Blastococcus colisei: one gene and its partner. The protein of the gene in region 2 interacts with the protein of the main gene of each other region in a pairwise test. Links are inferred from orthologs where the notes say so. Each region holds a gene or a part of one and is shown on either strand. Other genes may lie near its edges. The genes, in order: ileS and FHU33_RS09800.

Region 1 (11,357 bases), 920 kb from region 2 along the record:
CCAGCGACTCGAACCGGGTGCGGTCGACCAGGTAGGCGTACACCAGGCCGAGCGCGGTGGTGACCAGCGGCACCAGCACGACCCACAGGACGGTGTTGCGCAGGACGGTCTGGAAGTTGTCGGTCGTGAAGACCGTGACGTAGTTGTCGAACCCGACGAAGTTCGAGCCGTCGCGGTCGTAGAACGAACCGCGGACGGTCTCCAGGGCGGGGTACACCAGGCCGATCAGGAGCAGCAGGACCGTGGGACCGAGGAAGCCGGCGGCGACAACCCAGGTCGGCACCCGTTTCGGCCGGTCCACCATGAACAGGATGGCTCCCATCACGGCGGCGAACAGCAGGATGGCGACCACCATCAGGGCGAGCTTGTGCCCCGTGGTGGTCGCGTCGAGGAACCACTGCACCGCTGACGACCTCTCCTCGGAAACGGGCCTGCCGGGGGATCGCGGCGGCGCTGCCCGTGCCGCGCCGCCGCCATACCCCGGCCGACCACGATGGGACGGGGCGGGCCCGTCAGCTGTCCGCTGACGGGCCCGCGTCGATCAGGACGCCGGCCAGGCGTTCTCGACCGCGGTGAGGACCTCCTCGGTCGGCTTGTCCGTGGCGATCCAGTCGGTCAGTCCCGTCCAGAGCGCACCGGCACCGACCTCACCGGGCATCAGGTCCGAGCCGTCGAAGCGGAACTCCGCCTCCGGGTCCTGGAACAGCTCGGCGGCGAGCTGGTCGATGGGGGAGGTGAGGTTCTCGACGTCCAGACCGGTGTTCGCGCTGACCCAGCCCGGGCCGGAGACCTGGGCCTTGATGTTGGCCCACTCCGGAGAGGACAGGTAGGTCTGGAACGCCTGGGTCGCCGGGTCGTCGTTGAAGGCCGCGGTGAACTCGCCGCCGCCGAGGACCGGAGCGGCGTCGCCCTCCATCGGCGGGAGCGGGAACGCGAAGACGTCACCGTCCTCGGCGACCTCGGTGCCCTCCGGCCAGTTGGCCTGGTAGAAGGATGCCTGCCGGTGCATCCAGCAGCTGCCGTCGAGGATGGGCAGACCGGCGTCGCCGAACTCGGTGGTGGCGATGGACTGCACCTCGCCGAGGCCGCCGTTGACGTAGTCGGGGTTCTTCAGGATGCCGCCGACGGTGTCGAGGGCCTCGACGATCTGCGGGTCGTCGAAGGGGATCTCGTGGTTGACCCACTGGTCGTAGACCTCGGGACCGGCCGTCCGCAGGACGACGTCCTCGAGCCAGTCGGTGGCCGGCCAGCCGGTGGCGTCACCGGAGGCGATGCCGGCGCACCACGGCTTGGCGCCGCTCTCGGCGATCTGGTCCGACAGCTCGATCATCTCGTCCCACGTCTGCGGGATCTCGTAGCCGGCCTCCTCGAACATCGACGGGGAGTACCAGACGAATGACTTGGCGTTGGCGCCCAGGGGAGCGGCGTAGAAGGTGTCGTCGACCGTGCCGTAGGCCTTCCAGCTCTCGTCCCAGTACTCGTCGACGTTCGCCGCGGCCTGCTCGGGAGCGGGGACCACCGCGCCGGTGTCGACGAGAGTCGCCAGCAGACCGGGCTGCGGGATGAAGGCGATGTCGGGGGCGTTGCCGCTCTGGACGCGCACGACCAGTTGCGCCTCGAACTCGCGGGAGCCCTCGTACTGCACGTCGACGCCGGTGCACTCCTCGAAGGGCACGTACGAGTCGATGTGCGGCTGGTCCTCAGGGTCGGTGATCGAGGTGTAGACGGTGACCGTCTCGCCCTCGAGGTCACCGAACTCCTCGTAGGGCGCGCAGTCGAGCTCGAACTCGGAGGCCTCGGCGGAGCCGCCGCCGGCGCTGCCGCCGTCCACTTCGTCGGCGCCACAGCTGGTGAGCAGCAGTGCCACACCCAGGCCGCCGGCCAGGACCGACGAGCGCCGGCCTCTCGCGCGCATGTTCATGTGTTCCCTCTCAGACGTCCGCGGCTGCCTCGCCGCACTGCGTGGCTCCACACGGGCGCCCCCGGCCGGGCCGGCCGGGGTGCCTGCCCGCGGACCATAACGTCGGGAAGGCGGGGGTCACGGTTCGGTTCGACAACCGTTATGAAGGCGTCATCCCTTCGTGAACGGGCAGGTCACGGCTGGATCACGGTTGTCGCCCGGGAGGTGTCCGGCCACCGCCGGACCCTGGTTGCGGGCACCCCCGCGTGCCAGAGTGGGCCGATCGTCCACCGGCGCAGGAAGGGACCCATGGCCGCCATCACCTACGACCGCGCCACGCTCGTGTACCCGGGCGCGACCCGCCCGTCGGTCGACGCGCTCGACCTCCAGATCGCCGACGGGGAGTTCCTCGTCCTGGTCGGCCCGTCGGGCTGCGGCAAGTCCACCTCGCTGCGGATGCTCGCCGGCCTGGAGGAGGTCACGGACGGGACGATCCGCATCGGCGACCGGGACGTGACGCACGTGCCGCCCAAGGACCGGGACATCGCGATGGTGTTCCAGAACTACGCGCTGTACCCGCACATGACGGTGGCGGACAACATGGCGTTCGCGCTCAAGATCGCCGGCATGCCCAAGGAGGAGCGGCTGGTGCGCGTCCGGGAGGCGGCGCGCCTGCTGGACCTGGAGCAGTACCTCGACCGCAAACCGAAGGCGCTCTCGGGCGGGCAGCGGCAGCGCGTGGCCATGGGCCGGGCCATCGTGCGTCAGCCGCAGGTCTTCCTCATGGACGAACCGCTGTCCAACCTCGATGCCAAGCTGCGCGTGCAGACCCGCACCGAGATCGCCGGGCTGCAACGCCGGCTCGGGACGACGACCGTGTACGTCACCCACGACCAGGTCGAGGCCATGACCATGGGTGACCGCGTGGCGGTGCTCAAGGACGGCGTCCTCCAGCAGGTCGACACCCCGCGCAACCTGTACGACCACCCCGCCAACGAGTTCGTGGCCGGTTTCATCGGCTCCCCGGCGATGAACCTGGTGTCCGTGCCGCTGTCCGAGGGCGGGGCGATGCTCGGTGGCCACCCCGTGCCGCTGGCGCGCTCGGCCGCCGCCACCCTCGCCACCGAGGGCAGCCGCACGGCGACGCTCGGGTTCCGGCCCGAGGCGGTCGAGTTCGTGGGCGCGGGGGAGGGGTTCCCGGTCGAGGTCCTGGTCGTGGAGGAACTCGGCTCGGACGCCTTCGCGTACGGCCGGTTGCACGGCGAGTCCTCGCAGGACGGCGAGGACATGCTCCTCGTCCTGCGGGCCGACGCCCGCCGTCCGCCGGCCAAGGGCGAGACGGTGCACGTGGCCATCCGCCCCGGTGAGGCGCACGTCTTCTCGTCCCAGACAGGGTTGCGGGTCGCCCAGGTCGACCGGTGAGGGCCGTGCCCGCCGCCGGCCGCCGCGGGGCCCCGGAGCCTGGGGATCGCCCGTGATCGCGGCGGCCGCACTCCTCGTCCTCCTGGGCCTCGGGCTGTTCGTCGGAGGCATCCTCACCGGGCTGACCGCCTACTACTGGGCCTGCGTCGGGGCGTGCCTGGTGGCCGCGGTGCTGCTCGTCGTCGTGTGGCGCCGGCTGCGCACCGGGTCCGCCGGGGCCGCGACAGCATCGGAGGGCGCGCCCACGGTCCGCGCATCGACCGACCCGGTGACGGCGGTGGCCCCCGCTGCCGCGGGCAGCGCGAGCCAGGAGGAGGTGGCCGACGCCCCGGCCGGCGGAACCTCCGCGGAGCGCACCACCCCGGCTCCTCCGGAGGACCTCGGCGACCCGCCGGTGGAGGAGGTGGAGGTCACCGACCTGCTGCTGGTGGTCGACCTCACCGACGAGGTGCTGGTCGTCGACGAGCACCCCCGGTACCACCTCACCGGGTGCGCGTACCTGGGTGGTCGCACCGCCATCCCGCTGCCGCTCGACGAGGCGCGCGCCGACGGCTTCACCCCCTGCGCCGTCTGCGCCCCGGACCGCACGCTGGCCCAGCGCGCCCGCGACCGGAGGTAGCCGGACCGAGCCGGGCCGGGGCCTATGCGGCGCGGGCCACCCAGAATCGCAGCCCCTCGGGCCCCTCGAAGCCGGCTCCCTGCCCCGCGGTGCCGGCGTGCACTGTGGTGGCCAGCACCTCACCGGCAACCTGCTCGGCGTGCTCGGTGAGCGCCTCGGCCACCGCGCCGTTCCCGGCCCACCACAGCTCGATCCGGTCGCTGACCTCCAGGCCGCTGGTCTTGCGTGCCTCCTGGATCAGGCGGACCACCTCGCGAACCAGACCGGCCCGCTCCAGCTCCGGCGTGAGCGCGAGGTCCAGCGCGACGGTCAGGCCGCTCCCGCTGGCCACCGTCCAGCCCTCGCGCGGCGTCTCGGTGACGATCAGGTCGCCGTCCTCCAGGCCCACCTGTGCCCCGTCCACCTCGACGGTGGCCGTGCCGGCGCGGTAGGCGGCGGTGAGTTGGACGGCATCGGCGGCGGCCACGGCCTTCGCCACCGCCTGGACCTGCTTGCCCAGGCGACGGCCGACGGCCCGGAAGTCGACCTTCAGGCTCACGTCGACCAGGTCGCCCTCGGCGACCGACAGCTCGGCGACGTCGAGGACGTTGAGCTCGTCGGCCACTTCGGCCACCAGGTCGCGCGGCAGCGACGCCCAGCCGGGAGCGGCGACGACGGCGCGGCCCAGGGGCTGACGGGTGCGCACCTTGGCGGACGTGCGGGCCGACCGGCCCAGCTCCACGAGGCGACGCACGAGGTCGACCTGCGCCACCAGCGCGTCGTCACGGGCGTCCTCGTCGACAGCCGGCCAGGAGGCCAGGTGCACGGAGTCCGGGGCGTCGTCCCGAAGGCCCGGGAGGACCGCACGGGTCCAGACCTCCTCGGTGACGAACGGCGTGAACGGCGCCATGAGCCGGGTCAGGCCGTCGAGCACCTCGTGCAGCGTGGCGAGCGCGGCGGGGTCGCCGTCCCAGAAGCGTCGCCGGGAACGCCGCACGTACCAGTTGGAGAGGTCGTCGACGAACTCCGCGATGAGCCGGCCGGCGCCCTGGGTGTCGAAGTCCTCCAGCGCCGCGGTGACCCCGTCGGTGACGGCGGCCAGCTCGGCCAGCGCCCACCGGTCCAGCAGCGGCCGCTCCGCCCGCGCCGGCGCCGGCGAGGTGGTGGGGTCCCAGCCGTTGGCCTCGGCGTAGAGGGTGAAGAAGCTGGCGGTGTTCCAGTAGGTGAGCAGCACCTTGCGGACGACCTCGGACAGCGTCTCGTGCCCGACGCGGCGGGCCGACCACGGCGAGCCGCCGGCCAGCATGAACCAGCGGACGGCGTCGGCGCCGTGCCGGTCCATCAGCGGGATCGGCTCGAGGATGTTGCCCAGGTGCTTGCTCATCTTGCGGCCGTCCTCGGCGAGGATGTGGCCCAGCACCAGCACGTTCTCGTAGGAGCTCTTCTCGAACACCAGCGTGCCGATGGCCATCAGGGTGTAGAACCAGCCGCGGGTCTGGTCGATGGCCTCGGCGATGAACTGCGCCGGGTAGGACGCCTCGAACTCCGCCTCGTTCCGGTGCGGGGCGCCCCACTGCGCGAACGGCATCGAGCCCGAGTCGTACCAGGCGTCGATGACCTGGCGGACCCGCCGGAAGGTGCCCTCCTCGCCGGGCAGGGTGAACGTCACGTCGTCGATGAACGGCCGGTGCGGGTCCAGGTCGGACAGGTCGCGTCCGGTCAGCTCCGACAGCTCGGCCAGCGAGCCGACGGCGACCAGGCGGCTCGGGTCGGCGTCGTTGCGCCAGATCGGCAGCGGCGTGCCCCAGTACCGGTCGCGGGACAGCGCCCAGTCGACGTTGTTGTTCAGCCAGTCGCCGTAGCGGCCGGTCTTGATGCTGTCGGGGTACCAGTTCGTCTGCTCGTTCTCGGCGAGCAGCTGGTCCTTGATCTGGCTGGTCCGGATGTACCAGGACGGCTGGGCGTAGTACATGAGCGGCGTGTGGCACCGCCAGCAGTGCGGGTAGCTGTGCTCGTAGCGCAGCTCCCGGAAGAGGACGCCGCGGTTCTGCAGGTCCTCCACCAGCGCGGCGTCCGCGGCCTTGAAGAAGTGGCCGCCGACCAGCGGGACCTCGGGCAGGAAGTGCCCGGTCGGGTCGATCGGGTTGACCACGGGCAGGCCGTAGCCACGGCACACCGCGAGGTCCTCGGCGCCGAACGCGGGGGACTGGTGGACCAGCCCGGTGCCGTCCTCGGTCGTCACGTAGTCGGCCAGCACCACGTAGTGGGTCGGCACGTCGGTCGGGAACTCGACCAGCTCGAACGGCCGCTGGTAGCTCACCCGCTCCCAGTCGCGGCCGGTGGTCCGTGCAAGTACTTCGATGCCATGGCCCTCGGCGTCGTCGCCGAGGACGGCGGTCACCAGCGGCTCGGCGACCACGAAGGTGCCGGCGTCCGTGCGTACGACGACGTAGGTGACGTCGGGGTGCACCGCGACGGCGGTGTTGGACGGCAGGGTCCACGGCGTCGTCGTCCAGATCAGCAGGTCGGCCTTGCCGGCCCATTCCCCGCTGGTGACCGGCAGGCGGACGTAGACCGAGGGGTCGGTGAGCGTCTCGTAGCCCTGGGCGACCTCGTGGTCGGACAGCCCGGTTCCGCAGCGCGGGCAGTACGGCGCGACGCGGTGGTCCTCGACCAGCAGGCCCTTCTGGAAGATCTGCTTGAGCGACCACCAGACGCTCTCGATGTAGGCCGGGTCCATCGTCCAGTAGGCCGTGGACATGTCGACCCAGTAGCCCATGCGGCGGGTGAGCTCGGAGAACGAGTCGACGTGCCGCTCGACCGACTCGCGGCAGCGCGCGTTGAACTCGGCGATGCCGTAGCGCTCGATGTCGGGCTTGCCGGCGAAGCCGAGCTCCTGCTCGACCGCGATCTCCACCGGCAGGCCGTGGCAGTCCCAGCCGGCCCGGCGGGGCACGTGCCAGCCCTGCATGGTCTTGAACCGCGGGAAGACGTCCTTGAACGCGCGCGCCTCGATGTGGTGGGTGCCCGGCCTGCCGTTGGCCGTCGGCGGGCCCTCGTAGAAGTTCCACTGCGGCCGGCCGGCCGACGCATCCAGGGAGCGGGCGAAGACCTTGCCGTCCTCCCAGCGCCGCAGGATCTGCTGCTCCATGGCCGGCAGGTCGACCTGTGGGGGCAGCGCGGCGAACGGACCGGCGGGGGAGGGAGAACTCACGCCCCCATTCTCCCCGACCCGCCAAACGGGTTGCGGGGCGCATCCTGGATCTGCGGCGGCGGCGGTGGTGCGGGCGTACGGGAGACTGCCCCCATGGACGGCGCCCGGTGAACACCACGGTCACCGTCGCCCTGGCGATCGGCGGCGTCGTCGTGCTCGTGGCCGCGGTCGCCCTGCGACTGGCCGACCGGCTGGGTCTGCCCAGCCTGCTGATCTACCTCGGCATCGGCCTGGCGATCGGCGAGGCGGGGCTCGGGGTGCAGTTCGAGGACGCCGAGCTGACCCAGAACCTCGGCGTTGCGGCACTGGTGATCATCCTCGCGGAGGGCGGTCTGACCACCCGGTGGTCCGACGTGCGCCGGGCCATCGGGCCGGGCCTGACGCTGGCCACCGTCGGGGTGGCCGTGAGCGTCGGCATCACCGCGGCGATCACCGTCTGGCTGCTCGGCGCCACCTGGGGCTTCGCCCTGCTGCTGGCCGCCGTGATCGGGTCCACCGACGCGGCCGCGGTGTTCGCGGCGCTGCGCCGGCTACCCCTGCCGCGCAGGCTCGCCGCCGCGATCGAGGCCGAGAGCGGGCTCAACGACGCCCCGGCGATCCTGCTCGTCACCACGCTGGCCGCCTACCTGACCGACTCCGATGCCGCGGCCTGGTGGCTGGTCGTCCTGCAGGTCGTCGGACAGCTGGTCGGGGGAGCGGTGTTCGGCATCGCGATCGGCCTGGCCGGCGCGGAGCTCCTGCGGCGGGTGGCTCTGCCCCTGGCCGGCTTCTACCCGCTGGCCATGCTCGCGCTGTGCGTGCTCGCCTTCTCCGTCGCCACCCTGGCGGCCACGTCGGGCATCGTGGCGGTCTACCTGGCCGGCGTGGTGCTCGGCAACGCCGCCCTCCCGCACCGCTCGGCCAGCATCGGCTTCGCGGAGGGCATGGCGTCACTGGCCCAGATCGGCCTCTTCGTGCTCCTGGGCCTCCTGGCATCGCCGTCCCGGCTGCTCGACGCCCTCGGGCCCGCCCTGGTGGTCGGCGGGGCGCTGCTGCTGGTCGCCCGGCCGATCTCGGTCGTGGTGAGCCTGGCCTTCTTCCGCTGGCCCGGGGCCCAGCAGGCCTTCGTGTCCTGGGCGGGGCTGCGGGGCGCCGTCCCCATCGTCCTGGCGACCTTCCCCCTCACCGCGGGGGTTCCCGGCGCGGAGAACATCTTCGACACCGTGTTCGTCCTGGTCGTCGTCTTCACCCTGGTGCAGGGGTGGTCGCTGCCATGGGTCGCCCGGCGACTCCGGATCGCCGCGCCGGTCACCCCCCGCGACGTCGACGTCGAGTCGGCGCCGCTCGAGCAGCTCGATGCCGACCTGATGCAGCTGACCGTGCCACCCGGCTCCCGGCTGCACGGCGTGTACCTCCCCGAGCTGCGGCTGCCCGAGGACGCCGCGGTGGTGCTGATCGTGCGCGAGGGCCGCGCGTTCGTCCCCGACGACACGACCAGGCTGATGCGGGGCGACCAGGCGCTGCTGGTGTCGGCCAGACGCTCGAGGCCGGAGGCGGAGCGGCGGCTGCGGGCCGTCAGCCGCGCCGGGCGACTGGCCAGCTGGCGGGGCGAGGACGGGCGGGCCACCGACCTGGACTGAAGAAGGACCACCCTTCCCCCGACGTCTCGCACGCCCGGCGCGGGACCCTGGAGGGCGGCCGCTCCAGTACGTCACCTGGCTCGCGGCGGGTCCCTGCAGGAGGGCCGCTGCCGTGGCATCGTGAGCTCGACAGCACCGTTCACGGGTGGGAGCGCGGACATGCGGTTCCTGTTCCGGCCACCCGCTGCCGAGGCGACGGGACTGCTGAGCCTGCCCTGGGACCGGCCGCTGGCCGAGTGGGACCCGAGCCGGCTGCTGGAGGTGCCGCAGCGGGGCATCTCGCGGCACGTCGTCCGTTTCGTCGCCACCGGGGGACGCGTCTTCGCGCTGAAGGAGATCAACGAGCGCCTCGCCCGCCACGAGTACGCCCTGCTGACCCGGTTCGAGGAGGAGGGGCTGCCGACGGTCTCCGTCCTGGGGATCTGCGTCGACCGGTCGGAGGACCAGGAGGCCATCCTGGTCACCCGCTACCTCGAGTACTCGATGTCCTACCGCTGGCTGTTCTCCAGCCCCCGGGCCGAGCACTCGGCCGAGCAGCTCCTCGACACGATGGTGGAGCTGCTCGTCCGGCTCCACCTGGCCGGGATCTTCTGGGGTGACTGCTCGCTGTCCAACACCCTGTTCCGGCCCGACGCCGGGGCGCTCGCGGCCTACCTGGTGGACGCCGAGACCGTCGAGCGCCACCCGTCGCTGTCGCCTGGGCAGCGCGCCTACGACGTGGACCTCGCCCGGGAGCGGGTGGGAGCGGAGCTGCTCGACCTGCAGTACGGCGGGCTGCTTCCCGAGAGCATCGACCCCGTCGACGTGGCCGCCGGGCTGCCCCCGCGCTACGAGGCGCTGTGGGAGGAGGTGACCGCCGAGCAGGTGTTCGGGGTCGACGAGCAGCAGTGGCGGATCACCGAGCGGCTGCGGCGGCTCAACGACCTGGGGTTCGACGTGGGCGAGGTCGAGCTGATCACCTCGCCGGAGGGCGCGAAGCTGCGCGTGGAGACGCGGGTCGCCGAGCCCGGTCAGCACCGCCGGGAACTGCTGCGGCTCACCGGCCTGGAGGTGCAGGAGCGCCAGGCCCGCCGGCTCCTCAACGACATCGTGGCCTTCCGCGCCCATCTGGAGCAGAAGGTGGGGCACCCGGTGTCGGAGTCGTTCGCCGCCCACCGCTGGCTGGCCGAGGTGTACCAGCCGGTGGTGGCCGCGATCCCGCGCGAGCTCGCCGGCCGGCTGGCACCCGCCGAGGTCTTCCACGAGGTGCTCGAGCACCGGTGGTTCCTGTCGGAGAAGGCCCGGCGCGACGTCGGAACCGCGGAGGCGACCAAGTCCTACGTCGCCCACGTGCTGCCGCAGACCCCCAAGGAGATCACCACGCCGTCGGTGCGGGCCGAGCTGCGGCCCGACGCGTGAGGTCCGCCGTTCCGCATGACGAGACGGTCACGATCGCCGCACCGCAACGGTTCGAATTGACACTCCATGTGACCTGCACCACGCTCCGAAGACCGCGGTGACCACCTGTCGCTGTCGCGCCAACGGAGGCGATGACGAATGCCGAAAGCTGCTGGCCAGGGACGACCCAGAGAGAGATCGGCCGTTCCGCGGGGCGCCCGAGGGAGGCTGCCCCGGCGACGAGGGGTCGCGGGTGCGGCCGCCGCGCTGATGGCCGCCGGAACCCTGGCTGCCTGCGGCAGCGACGACGGCGGCGCGCAAACGCTCACCTGGTACATCAATCCGGATGCCGGTGGTCAGGCCGAGATCGCCAGCCGGTGCACCGAGGAGGCCGGTGGGGCGTACCGCATCGAGACCGCGCAACTGCCGCGCGAGTCCTCCCAGCAGCGTGAGCAGCTGATCCGGCGGCTCGCCGCCGAGGACTCCTCGATCGACCTCATCAGCCTCGACCCGCCCTACATCCCCGAGTTCGCCGAGGCGGGCTTCCTGGCGCCGGTCCCGGAGGACGTCGCCGAGCGGGTGACCGAGGACGTCGTGCAGAGCGCCATCGACGGCTCGACGTGGAACGACGAGATCGTCGCCATCCCGTTCTGGGCCAACACGCAACTGCTCTGGTACAAGCAATCGGTCGCCGAGGCGGCCGGACTCGACATGGAGGAGCCGGTCACCTGGCAACAGCTGGTCGAGGCGGCCGAGGCCCAGGACACCCAGATCGCGGCGCAGGGCATCCGGGCCGAAGCCCTGACCGTCTGGGTCAACGCCCTCATCGAGTCCGCCGGCGGCTCGATCATCGAGGAGACCGCGGAGGATCCGGGAGACATCGAGCTCGGGCTCACCTCGGACGCCGCTGTCGAGGCCGCCGAGGTGATGCAGAACGTCAGCACCGTCGGAGGGCCGGCGTTCTCCACCGCCGGTGAGGACGCGAACGTCACCGACTTCGAGGACGGCGACGCCGCGTTCATGGTGAACTGGCCGTTCGTCTGGGGGCGGGCCCTCGGTGCGGTCGAGGCCGGCACGCTGGACGCGAGCGTGCCCGAGGACTACGGCTGGGCGCTCTACCCCCGGACCGTCGAGGGCGAGCCGAGCGCGCCGCCCTACGGCGGGATCAACCTCGGCATCGGGGCTTTCAGCGAGAACGTCGACGCCGCCTTCGAGGCGGCGGAGTGC
Region 2 (10,564 bases):
TCGGGCGCAAGGAGCGGCACGGTGCTGCTCACCATCACGCTCCGGCTGCTCCTGCCCGCGCTGTCGGCGGCAGCCGTCCTGGTGTTCGTGCTGACACTCGGCTCCTTCGCCATTCCGCACGTCCTCGGCGCACCCGCCGGGTTCAGCACGGTGACCACACGGATCTACGCCGACCTGTCGATCGGTGGCGATCCCGCCTCCTTCCTCGAGGCGGTCGCCCTCGCCCTGCTGCTGGTCGTCCTCGCCGCCGTATGCGTGGCCCCGGCGGACGCGCTGCTCGGTCCGCGGCTGCGGGCGGAGCGCCCGGCAGGTGCGCAGGGCACGAGCGCCGTGGCCGGGAGCCGGCCGGTACGGCGGGCCCAGGCCACCGCCCTGGCCGGCTACCTGGTGCTCACCGTGGCGCTGCCGCTGGCCGCCCTCGCCCTCGCCTCGGTCACCCGCGCGCTCGGGATCCCGCCGACGCCCGGCAACTGGACCCTGGACCACTTCCGCGAGATCCTCACCCCGCGCACCGTCGAGGCGGTCGGCCGCAGCGTCGGCCTCGCGCTCGCCGCGGCCTCGCTGCTCGTGCTGCTCGGCGCCCTCGTCGCGGTGCTCGAGCGCCGCCGGGCCGGCCGCGCGATCGGCACCCTCGTCACACTCACCCTCGTGCTGCCCGGCTCCACCCTCGCGGTCGGCCTGCTGCTCGCCTACGGGCGATGGCTGTCCGGCACCCTCACGCTCATCCTGCTGGCCTACGTGGCCAAGCTCTGGGCGTTCGCGCACCGGCCGATCGCCGGTGCGCTCGACCGCCTGCCCCCCGATGAACTGCGCGCCGCACGGGTCAGCGGCGCCGGCGCGCTCACCACCGTCCGCACCGTCGCACTGCGGCCGCTCGCCCCCGCGCTGCTGGCGGCGTGGCTGATCTGCTTCCTCACCGCCCTGTACGAGGTCACCATGTCCAGCCTGCTCTACGGGCCCGGGACGGAGACGTTGGCGGTCGTCGTGCTGAACAGTCAGGAGCTGGGCCGGATCGGGCCGACCGCCGCGCTGTCGGTGGTGCTGTCCCTGCTGCTCGCCGTACCGGCCCTCGCGCTGTGGCCGGTGTTCCGCGCGCTCCGCGGCGGGCGCGGGGCTCCGTCGGCCGGCACTCGAACGGAGGGGCCCAGTGCCGGCTGAGCCCGTCCTCGAGGTCACCGATCTCGTCGTGGAATACGACGGCACGACGGCGCTGGCCGGAGTGACTCTGGAGGTCCGCTCCGGGGAGGTGCTGGCGTTGCTGGGGCCCTCCGGATCGGGCAAGTCCACCCTGCTGCACACCGTGGCCGGTTTCCTCCTGCCCAGGTCCGGCACCGTCCGTCTCGCCGGCACGACGGTCGCCGGCGACGGCCGCCCGGTGGCACCGGAGCGCCGCGACCTGGCCGTGGTGTTCCAGAACTACGCGTTGTGGCCGCACCTGTCCGCGCTGGACACGGTGGCCTATCCCGCGCGACGTCGCGGCACGGGCCGGAAGCAGGCCCGCGCCGAGGCGCTGGCCATCCTGGACCGGCTTCGGATCGCCCACCTGGCCGACCGGAAGCCCGCGGAGCTCTCCGGCGGGGAACAACAGCGCGTGGGACTGGCACGGGCCCTCGCCCGGCGGGCGTCGGTCTACCTCTTCGACGAGCCGACGGCGCACCTGGACACGCACGTCCGCGGTGTCTTCCTCGAGGAGCTCGTCGCCCGCCAGCGCGACAGCGGTGCGGCCGCGGTCTACGCCACGCACGACGCGGAGGAGGCACTCGGCCTGGCGGACCGGGTCGCGCTGCTGCGCGAGGGGCGGCTGCTGCAGGTCGGCACGCCGCAGCAGATCTACGGCGAGCCCGTGGATCTGTTCGCCGCCCGGCTCACCGGCCCCGCTTCCGTGGTGGACGCTCCGGACGGTTCCGCGAAGCTGCTCGTCCGGCCGGGCTGGGCCCGGCTCGGTGGCGACGTCGACGGCGACCTGCGCGCGGTCTGGTTCCGGGGGCCGCACTCGGACTACCTGGTCGACAGCCCGCTCGGCGAGCTCCTGATCCGGGAGCCCGGCGCCCCCCGTCACCCGGTCGGTGCCCGGGTCGGGTGGACCCTGGAGCGCAGCTGGCCCATCGGGTGACGCTTCAGTCGAGGAGCGCAGGCACCCGCGAACGGGTCTGCCGGTCGTTGACGATGGCCAGGTGCCGATCCGAGTAGTGGCGCAGCCGGGCGACCTGCCGTTCGGTCAGCCGGTCGCACACCCACTCCCAGTGCAGGGACACCCAGTCGCCGGGCTGCACGGTGCCCACCATCCCGACCCCGTCGACCGACTGCACGACGGTCTCGGGCACGGGCGGCCCGAGCTGGAGGGTGCGACCGTCCCAGCTCAGTGGCTGGCTCTCCACCACGACCTGGTCGCCCTGGACCGCCTGCACCCGTCCCCAGCGGATCCGGCACCGGTCCAGCACGGTGAGCGCGTGCGGCGCCTTGCGCCCGTCGGTCAGCAGGCCGGTGTAGGGGTAGATGCAGAACACCGCGAAACTGTGGTGCGGCACCCCGCCGGCGAGCACGCCCTCGGTGAGGGTCGAGAACGTCGCCCCTGTGACGGCGCGGAACCGGTCCTCCATGGAATCGCCCACCGCACGGGTGCTCACCAGGTCCAGCCGGGGACTGCCCACCCAGTAGGCCTCCACCACCCGGCGGTCCAGCGGGTCGGCCAGACCGGTGGCGCCCGCGATCAGCTGCAGGTACGGCCATGCGCCGGCGAACTGCTGCGCCATCGCGCGCAGGCCGCCGTCGTCCCGGCCGGCGACGCCGTACTCGAAGAGCCCGCCGGAGTCGGCCGGCCCGCAGTAGCCGTGTGAATTGGGCGCGAAGGCGTACCGGGCGAAGAGGACCGGTCCGGGAACCGCCCCCGGCCTCCGCTCAGCCACGGCGGTACTCCTCGCCCGCGTCCACGACGGGCGCGTCGGACAGCGCGCTCGCGTACATGTCGTCCAGCCGCTGCATCTCCTCCAGCGTCGCGCGCGCCTCCGCCTCGTCGATGACCTCCATCGCGAATCCGACGTGGACGACCACCCAGTCGCCGACGCGGGCTGCTCCGGGGCCGAGCAGGGCCAGCGACACCTCCCGGCCGACGCCGCCGACGTGCACCTCCGCGTGCGCCGCCGCGGGATCGGGAATGGCCACGATCTGACCGGGAACGCCCAGGCACATGCAGGTCTCCTCGCGTGGATCGCTGCGCGGCCGCGAGCGGTCCGGTAGGTGTGCGGTACCACTAGCCACCTTTCCCGCACCCAGCCCTACAGTCCAGCCATGCGGGTGGCTTTCGTGGGCAAGGGCGGCGCCGGGAAGTCGTCCCTGGCCGGGACGTTCGCCCGGCTGCTGGCCGGCAGCGGCGAGCGGGTGCTGGCGCTGGACTCCGATCCCATGCCCGGGCTGGCGTTCGCCCTGGGCGTCGACCCGACGGACGCCGGGCTGCCCGACGACGCGGTGGAGGAGTACGAGGAGGCCGGCCGGCGCCGGTACCGCCTGCGCCCGGGCCTGACCGGGCCCGACGCCATAGAGCGGTACGCGGTGCGGGGGCCGGACGGGCTGCGCTTCCTCCAGCTGGGCAAGGCCCGCGGGCCCCGGTGGAGCAACACCCGCCCGCACTGGGCGTACCAGCGGGTGCTGGACGACCTGCCCGGCGACGGGTGGAGCATCGTCGGAGACCTCCCGGGAGGCACCCGCCAGCCGTTCCTGACCTGGGGCCGCTACGCGCGCACGTTCCTCGTCGTGGTGGAGCCCTCCCCTGCGTCGCTGCTCTCCGGCCGGCGCCTGGCCCGGCTGGCCGCGACTGCCGGCGCGCCGCAGGTCGTCGCGGTGGCCAACAAGGTGCGGAATCCCGACGACGCGGAGCGAGTCGCTGCCGGCACCGGCCTGCCCGTGGTCGGCGCCGTCCCGTTCGACCCCGCGGTGGGCGACGCCGACCGGCTGGGCCGTGCCGTGGTCGACGCCGGGCCGGACACGCCGGCCGTCGCGGCAGTACGGTCGCTGGTGGACGACCTGCGCAACCGCGAGGAGGCCTCGTGAAGATCGCTGTGGTGGGCAAGGGCGGCTCGGGCAAGACGACGACGTCCGCGGTGCTGGCCCGGACACTGGCCCGCCATGGGCACGAGACGCTGGCCCTCGACTGCGACACCAACCCGAACCTCGGCATCTCGCTCGGACTGAGCGAGGAGGTGACCGAGCACCTGGTCACCGTGCGCGACGCCGTCAACGCCGGCGACGAGGCGCACGCCGGCAGCGCGGACGACCTGGTCGAGCGGTTCGGCACGACGGGCCCGGACGGCGTGCGGCTCGCCGTGGTCTCGGCGATCCAGAACCCGGAGCCGGGCTGCCCGTAGTGCGGCATCTCACCTGAGCAGTTGCTCGGGCAGCTGGAACGTCCCGGTCGGATCGTCGTCGCCGACTTCGAGGCGGGCCTCGGCACCGTCCTGCGCATGGACGGGGAACCGGTCGACGTCGTGGTCGTCGTCGTCGAGCCGACCGCCAAGTCGCTCGAGGTCGGTCGCCGCGCGGCGGAGGCGGTGCTGGCCGGCGGGCTGGGCCGCGTGGTCGTCACGGCCAACCGGATCCGCGACGCGGACGACGAGTCCCGGGTGCGCGCGGCCTTCCCCGGCCTGGACCCGGTGCTGGTGCCGGACGAGCCGGCGATCGTCGCGGCGGAACGGCGCGGCGAGGCCCCGTTCGACGCGGCGGCCGACTCTCCGGGCGTCCAGGCCCTGGTCCGCCTGGCCGAAGGCCTGCTGCCGCACTCGGCCGGGACGCATTAGGCAGGCGCGTCCTCGGCGAGGGCGTCCACCGCGCTCAGGACCTCCTCGAGGGCAGGCAGCATCGCCGGCGAGGGTGCCCGGATGCCGAGATCGCCTGCGCGATCCGCCGCGACGATCCGCTCCTCGTACGGCAGCACACCGGCGACCGCTAGTCCCTCCTCCGCCAGCGCGGCCCGCAGGTACTCCTCGTCCGCCGGCGTGCGCGCCTTGTTTCCCACGGCGAGCAGGCGCGGGATGCCCAGTTCGGCCGCCAGCGCGGCGGTCCGCGCGGCGGTCACCACCGACTTGCGGGTGGGTTCGCAGACGACCAGCAGGAGATCGGCATGGGCCAGCGTGCCGCCGGACCGGCTCAGATGCTCCAGCCCCGCCTCCATGTCGACCAGCGTCACGTCGACGTCCGCGAGGGCGTCGGCGAGCAGGCTGCGGACGGTGGCGTGCCCGCCGCAGGTGCACCCTGCCCCGGCCTGTGCCACCTTGATTGCCGAGAGGAGCGTCGGTCCGGCCGGTGTCGGCCGGCCGTACCGCTCGACCAGTTCGGCCGCTGACAGCCCACCCCCGCCGCCCACCACCGCGCTGCGCGGCAGCTCCGGAACGGCCTCGGTGTCCTCCAGCGACAGTCCGAGCGAGAGGCCCAGGTTGGGATTGGAGTCGGTGTCGATGGCCACCACGGCCCGTCCCTGCCCGGCCCAGGCGCCGGCCAGCAGACCCGCGACCGTCGTCTTGCCGACCCCGCCCTTGCCCACCACGCCGACCGTGAGGGCGGTAGAGCGTGCCACCGTCGTCATCCGGTGCTCCTCGCTGCGGGCGCTCGATAGTGGCGCAGGTCATCCGGCAGAGGCAGACTGCCACCACGCAGCCGAACCGTCGACACGCAGGAGACTGCACACATGACCAAGGTCCGCCGCGCTCGTGGCTGACACGGTGCCGACGCCGGAGGAGTCACTCGCCGAGCTCGGCCCGTTGCTGGACCGGCTCGAGGAGCTGCTCGGCGAGGTCGAGAGCTTCGACGAACCCGTCCAGGAGCGGGTGTTCGAACTCCTCGACGGCGTCGACGCGATCCACCGGCTGGCGGTCACCCACCTGGCCGATGCGCTCGGCGAGAGCGCCGAGACGGTGCGGTCGAGCGATCCCGCGGTCGCCTGGCTGTTCGAGGCCTACGGGGTCGGGGTGGACGACATCGCGGCCGCCAGCGCAGCGCTCGAGCCCGTCCGCCCGTACATCACCGAGCACGGCGGGGACGTCGAGGTGCTCGGCGTCGCGCGTGGCGTGGTGCGGGTGCGGCTCAGCGGCGCCTGCTCGGGGTGCACCTCGGCCGCCCAGACCCTCCGGTACGGGGTGGAGGAGGCGCTGCGGGAGAACCTGCCCGGATTCGTCGCGATGGACGTCGCGCCGGACAGCGGTGCCGCATCACATCCCCCGCCGGGCCCGGTGCTGCTGCAGATCCAGCCGCGACCCGCATGAGGGGACCGCCGGACCGTCAGTCCCCGCCGGGGAGGTGCTCGGCCAGCAGCCGGAGGACCTCCGCCGCGGCCACCTCCACGGCGCGTCCGGTCGCCGGGGACAGCCCCTGGCCCAGCCGGTCGGTGTCGACCGTCTGGACGCCCACCACGAGGGTCGCCCCCGGGAGCACGTCGAGGGCACGCGCCACCATCAGGGCCTTCTCCGGTGTCGCCAGGTGCATGTCGGCCAGCTCGTCGCGCCGCCGCTCGGGCGAGAGCGTCGCCACGTCGAGCACGTCGGGGCGCTGGACGACCACGGTGCCCGGGGGGCGGCCGAGATCGACGGCGTCGACCACGAGGAGCACGTCGACCCCGCGCAGCAGTTCCTGCACCAGGTGGATGCCGCCGATGCCGACCTCGAGGACGACGGCGCCCTCCGGCAGGTCCTCCGCGGCCAGGCGCTCGGCGACCGCGTGGCCGAAGCCGTCGTCACCCCGCAGGACGTTGCCGAAGCAGGCGACGATCGCGGTCACGGCAGCAGGGTAGGCGGGCCATGACAGCAGGCCGGCCGGAACCGCTCACCGCGCGACTCGCGCGCTATCCCGTCTCGCGCTATCCGGTGCAGCACGCCACGACGCAGTTCCATCTCGGCTCCGCGCTCCTGGCCGCCGGCGAACCGGCTGCCGCACGCGAGGCGCTGACCGTGGCCCGCCGCATCTTCGGCGAAGCGGGCCTGCGCCTGGAGGAGTCGAAGGCCGGCAACATGCTCGGCATCGCGCTGCGGGAGTCGGGCCGCCGGGCGGAGGCCGCGACGGCGTTCCGGGCGGTCGCGGAGTCGTTCGCGGCGCTCGGCCAACCCGCGGAGCAGGCCGCGGCGTCATACAACCTCGGGCTGGTTCTCCGCGACGCCGGGGATCCCGCCGGTGCACAGGTCGCCTGGACGGCCGCCGGCGAGTCCTTCCTGACCGTCGGCCGGCCGGCGCAGGCGGCGGCCTGCGCCCGGGAGCACGGCAGCTGCCTGCTCACGTCCGGCGATCCCGAGGCGGCGCGCCGGTTGCTCGAGGAAGCCGCCGTGCTCGCTGAACGCGCCGGTGACCTGCCGGGGCTCGGGGCCGCGCTCAACGTCCTGGGGTTGGCGCTGCTCGCCACCCACCGGCCGAGCGAGGCCGTGGAGACGTTCCGCCGGGCGCTGGGCGCCTTCCCCCGCACCGTGCGCCCCGCGGAGTACGCGATGGCCAAGGCCAATGTGGCCCTCGCCGCCGCGCAGGCCGGGCAGGAGGCCCGGGCCCGCCTGGCCGCCCGGCAGTCGCTCGCCGTGCCGGCCGCGGCCGGCACGGTGCGTTCGCAGGCCCGGCAGGTGCTCGCCGGACTGCCGCCGCCACCCGGGAACGACCTGCTGGACGTGCTGGACGACGAGCCGCCCGACCGCTGGACGGCCACGGTGCGCGAGGAGGTGCTCCGTCTGGTCGAGGCCCCGGCTCCCGAGCGGCAGGCCGCCGTGGCCGGCTTCCTCGAAGGCGCGCTGGGCCGCCCGGCCGCGACCCTGCCCCTCGTGCAGAACCTGCTGCACGTGCTGCTCGAACTGCCACCCGCGGCATACGACCCGATGGTGCGCGCCGTGGTCGCGGCCGCCGGTGATCCGGGGCTGTCGGCGGAGGACCGGGATGCGCTCGCCCGCACGATGCAGTCGGCCATGGCCCGGTTCCCCGTCCCGCAATGGGACCGGCTGGCGGCCGATTTCGAGGGGGCCGCCGCCGGGAGCGGTGCGACGCTCGGCTGGCGATGAGCGACGACCTGGTCGCCGGGGAGCTGGCGCAGCTGCTCGGCCCGCGTCCGGTCCGCAGCTATCCGGCCCTGCTGTCCACCGAGCCGGAGGCGATGGCCTGGGCACGGTCCGGTGCACCGGCCGGTGCCGTCGTCGTCGCCGACTACCAGGCCTCGCCGCGGGGCCGCGGCGGCTGGCCGTGGCACGTCCGTCCCGGGCGGGGACTGGGCTTCTCGATGGTCCTGCACCCTGATCTGCCGCCGGAGCGGGAGGGCTGGCTCTACGTGACCGCATCCGTCGCCCTGGCCGACGCGCTGGGCGACGTCCGCTTCGGGTGGCCGGACACCGTTCTGGCGCAGGACGGGGACACCGTGCTCGCCCGGCTGGGCGCCTTCGTCCAGCTGGGGCCCCAGCGGACGGAGTGGGCCGTGGCCACGGTGCTCGTCGAGGACGCGCTCCCACCGCGCGGGCCGCTGCTGGCCGGGCTGGCCGCGGCGGTCGAGGAGCGACTGGCCCAAGCCGCGGACGCCGTGCTCGAGGCCTACACGCCCCGGTGCACGACGCTGGGCCGATCCGTCCGTGCGCGGATGATCCCGCTGGGTCCGACGGGGCCCAGCGTCGCCGGCCAGGCCGTCGACGTGCTGACCGACGGAGCCCTCGTCCTGCACACGGCGCGCGGCAACCGCGTCGCCGTCCGGCCGCCGAACCTGGGCCTGCTGGAACCGTCCGGGCCGGGCGACGACGGCGATCTCGATGGCGCGGCGGAGGGCATGTAGGTGTGCGCGTCATGTAGTAGCGTCCGGGCGTGATGCTGGTCACACCAGGTGCGGCGGCACCCACGGTCCGGTCCGCGCTGAGCAGCGCCTCCGTGCGATGGAAGCTCGGCTGGTGCGCGGGTGGGGCGGTCGTGGTCGTCAGCGCCGGGCTGCTGCTGACGATCATCGGGTACGCCCGCCGCATCGCCCGGCAGGCCGACGAGATCACGGCCGCGCTGGAGGGCACGCGCCAGAACACCGCTCCGCTGTTCGACCTCGTGGGGGTCAATCGCCACCTCGAGCGCATCCTCGCCCCATCGGAGGAGAAGCCGTGAACCGCGGCGAGCACCTGGCCGCCGTCGCCGGACTGGGTGCCGGGGCCGCGGTCATCGGCGTGGCGGGCCTGCTGCTGCACCGCACACTGGCCGTGGCCCAGGAGATCGGCCGGTACGCCGACGACATCGCGGCAGCCGCCTCCGCGCTGCGCGGCAACACCGAACTCGCGGGGCACCTGACGACCTTGGGAGCGGGGGCCGCCCGCCTCCGTGCCGCCGCGGACGGTTCGGCGGCGGAAGGGGCGCGTCGATGAAGCACCGGGATCCGAACGAACTGCGGTGGCTCGCCACCCTCGCCGGCGGCGGAGTGGCCGTCCTGGCGGTCGCGGGGCTGCTGGAGACGCTGCGCCGCAGTGTCGTGAACGTCGACGAGGCGGTCGACCGGGTGTGGACGGCGGGGAAGCTGGTCGCGCAGAACACCCAAGCGGGGCACCTGCTGCGACAGACGACGGCGCGGGCGGCGACGTTGCGCGATCACCTGGAGTCGGCGAACGGCGCGAAGGAGCGTGCTCGGTGAAGAAGCGTCTGATCGCACTCACCCTCGGCGAGGTCGCCGTCCTGGTCGGCGCACTGGCCGGCTACCTCGTCGCCATCACCCGCACCCTGCGAGACGTCTCCCAGACGCTGGCCCGGATCACCATGGGCGTCCGCGCCATCGAGCGGCAGACCGAGCCGATCGGACCCGCGCTGCGGGAGGTGAACACCGACCTCGACGCCGTCGCGTCGGCACTCGAGCGCGGCTGACCTCCGGGATCCCGCCTCGAGGGCCGGTCAGGAGCCGGCCTGCTCCAGGGCCTCGGCCGGCAGCGTGTAGTCGCCGCTCATGACGAATTGCACGTCGCGGAACTCGCCGAGCTCCGCGCAGCCCTCGGGGGCGAAGCAGAAGAAGTACCCGGCGATGGTGCCCTCCCCGCGCAGCTGCTCGTAGGGCCCCGTCCCGCCGACAATCTCCAGAGAGCCTTCCCACACGACGGTCTCGGCCGTGGCCTCCACCGCCTGCGCGGTCCACTCGATGCGGATGCGGTCCTTCTCCGGGTCCGGCACCGGGTCGGGATCGGGCGTCACCCCCGGTCGCAGCTGGCAGACGGTGAGCTCCAACGTGCCATCCAGTTGCATCGCGCCGTCATCCCCCTCCGTGACTTCGAACTCCAGCGGATGGGAACGGCTCGACACCGGGACGCGGCTGCCCTCGACCAGTCCGTTGAAGGCGGGTAGGTCACCGGAGATGTTGTTGACCGGTGCGTTCCCGGTGCAGGGAATGGCGGCGTAGCGATAGGGGCCCTCGCCCTGGGCCGTGCCGTCCCACGGGTTCGGCTGCTGTTCCTCGACGCCGGCGCCGGCGTAGGGAGTCGTGTGAGCCATCTCGATCATGCTGAACGACCCGCGGATCTCGTCCTCGTCCCGCTGCAGGACCGGACGGCCCTCCTCGGCGCTGTCCGGCGCCGTCGCGGCAGGCGGTTCTTCGGCGGCCGGATCGTCG

The links.
Region 1: the proteins of FHU33_RS09800 (region 2) and ileS interact in binary tests that used the Escherichia coli proteins (3 or more experiments, as listed by UniProt). The link is inferred for Blastococcus colisei from one-to-one orthologs.

Annotation. Positions count from the first base shown.
Region 1 is NZ_VFQE01000001.1:2,963,263-2,974,619, reverse strand. What follows is about bases 3,764-7,507. They hold ileS (isoleucine--tRNA ligase), read right to left. Parts: upstream 7,135-7,507; coding sequence 3,964-7,134; downstream 3,764-3,963. Other genes in these bases: FHU33_RS14075 (potassium/proton antiporter), read left to right, coding at 7,242-7,507; FHU33_RS25020 (hypothetical protein), read left to right, coding at 3,764-3,941. In the rest of the region: FHU33_RS14100 (carbohydrate ABC transporter permease), read right to left, coding at 1-403; FHU33_RS14095 (ABC transporter substrate-binding protein), read right to left, coding at 542-1,915; FHU33_RS14090 (ABC transporter ATP-binding protein), read left to right, coding at 2,210-3,322; more of FHU33_RS25020, read left to right, coding at 3,375-3,763; more of FHU33_RS14075, read left to right, coding at 7,508-8,753; FHU33_RS14070 (DUF4032 domain-containing protein), read left to right, coding at 8,874-10,151; FHU33_RS14065 (extracellular solute-binding protein), read left to right, coding at 10,401-11,357. UniProt on the Escherichia coli protein: Catalyzes the attachment of isoleucine to tRNA(Ile). As IleRS can inadvertently accommodate and process structurally similar amino acids such as valine, to avoid such errors it has two additional distinct tRNA(Ile)-dependent editing activities.
Region 2 is NZ_VFQE01000001.1:2,047,819-2,058,382, reverse strand. The notes cover bases 5,016-7,966. They hold FHU33_RS09800 (hydrogenase maturation protease), read right to left. Parts: upstream 6,763-7,966; coding sequence 6,268-6,762; downstream 5,016-6,267. Other genes in these bases: FHU33_RS09795 (tetratricopeptide repeat protein), read left to right, coding at 6,783-7,966; FHU33_RS09805 (NifU family protein), read left to right, coding at 5,700-6,251; FHU33_RS09810 (nucleotide-binding protein), read right to left, coding at 5,016-5,575. Outside these bases: FHU33_RS09845 (ABC transporter permease), read left to right, coding at 1-1,158; FHU33_RS09840 (ABC transporter ATP-binding protein), read left to right, coding at 1,148-2,113; FHU33_RS09835 (DUF6390 family protein), read right to left, coding at 2,118-2,906; FHU33_RS09830 (HypC/HybG/HupF family hydrogenase formation chaperone), read right to left, coding at 2,899-3,189; FHU33_RS09825 (nucleotide-binding protein), read left to right, coding at 3,289-4,047; FHU33_RS09820 (nucleotide-binding protein), read left to right, coding at 4,044-4,361; FHU33_RS09815 (ATP-binding protein), read left to right, coding at 4,383-4,790; more of FHU33_RS09810, read right to left, coding at 4,787-5,015; more of FHU33_RS09795, read left to right, coding at 7,967-8,015; FHU33_RS09790 (biotin--[acetyl-CoA-carboxylase] ligase), read left to right, coding at 8,012-8,770; FHU33_RS09785 (hypothetical protein), read left to right, coding at 8,800-9,084; FHU33_RS09780 (hypothetical protein), read left to right, coding at 9,081-9,338; FHU33_RS09775 (hypothetical protein), read left to right, coding at 9,335-9,601; FHU33_RS09770 (hypothetical protein), read left to right, coding at 9,598-9,828; FHU33_RS09765 (hypothetical protein), read right to left, coding at 9,856-10,564.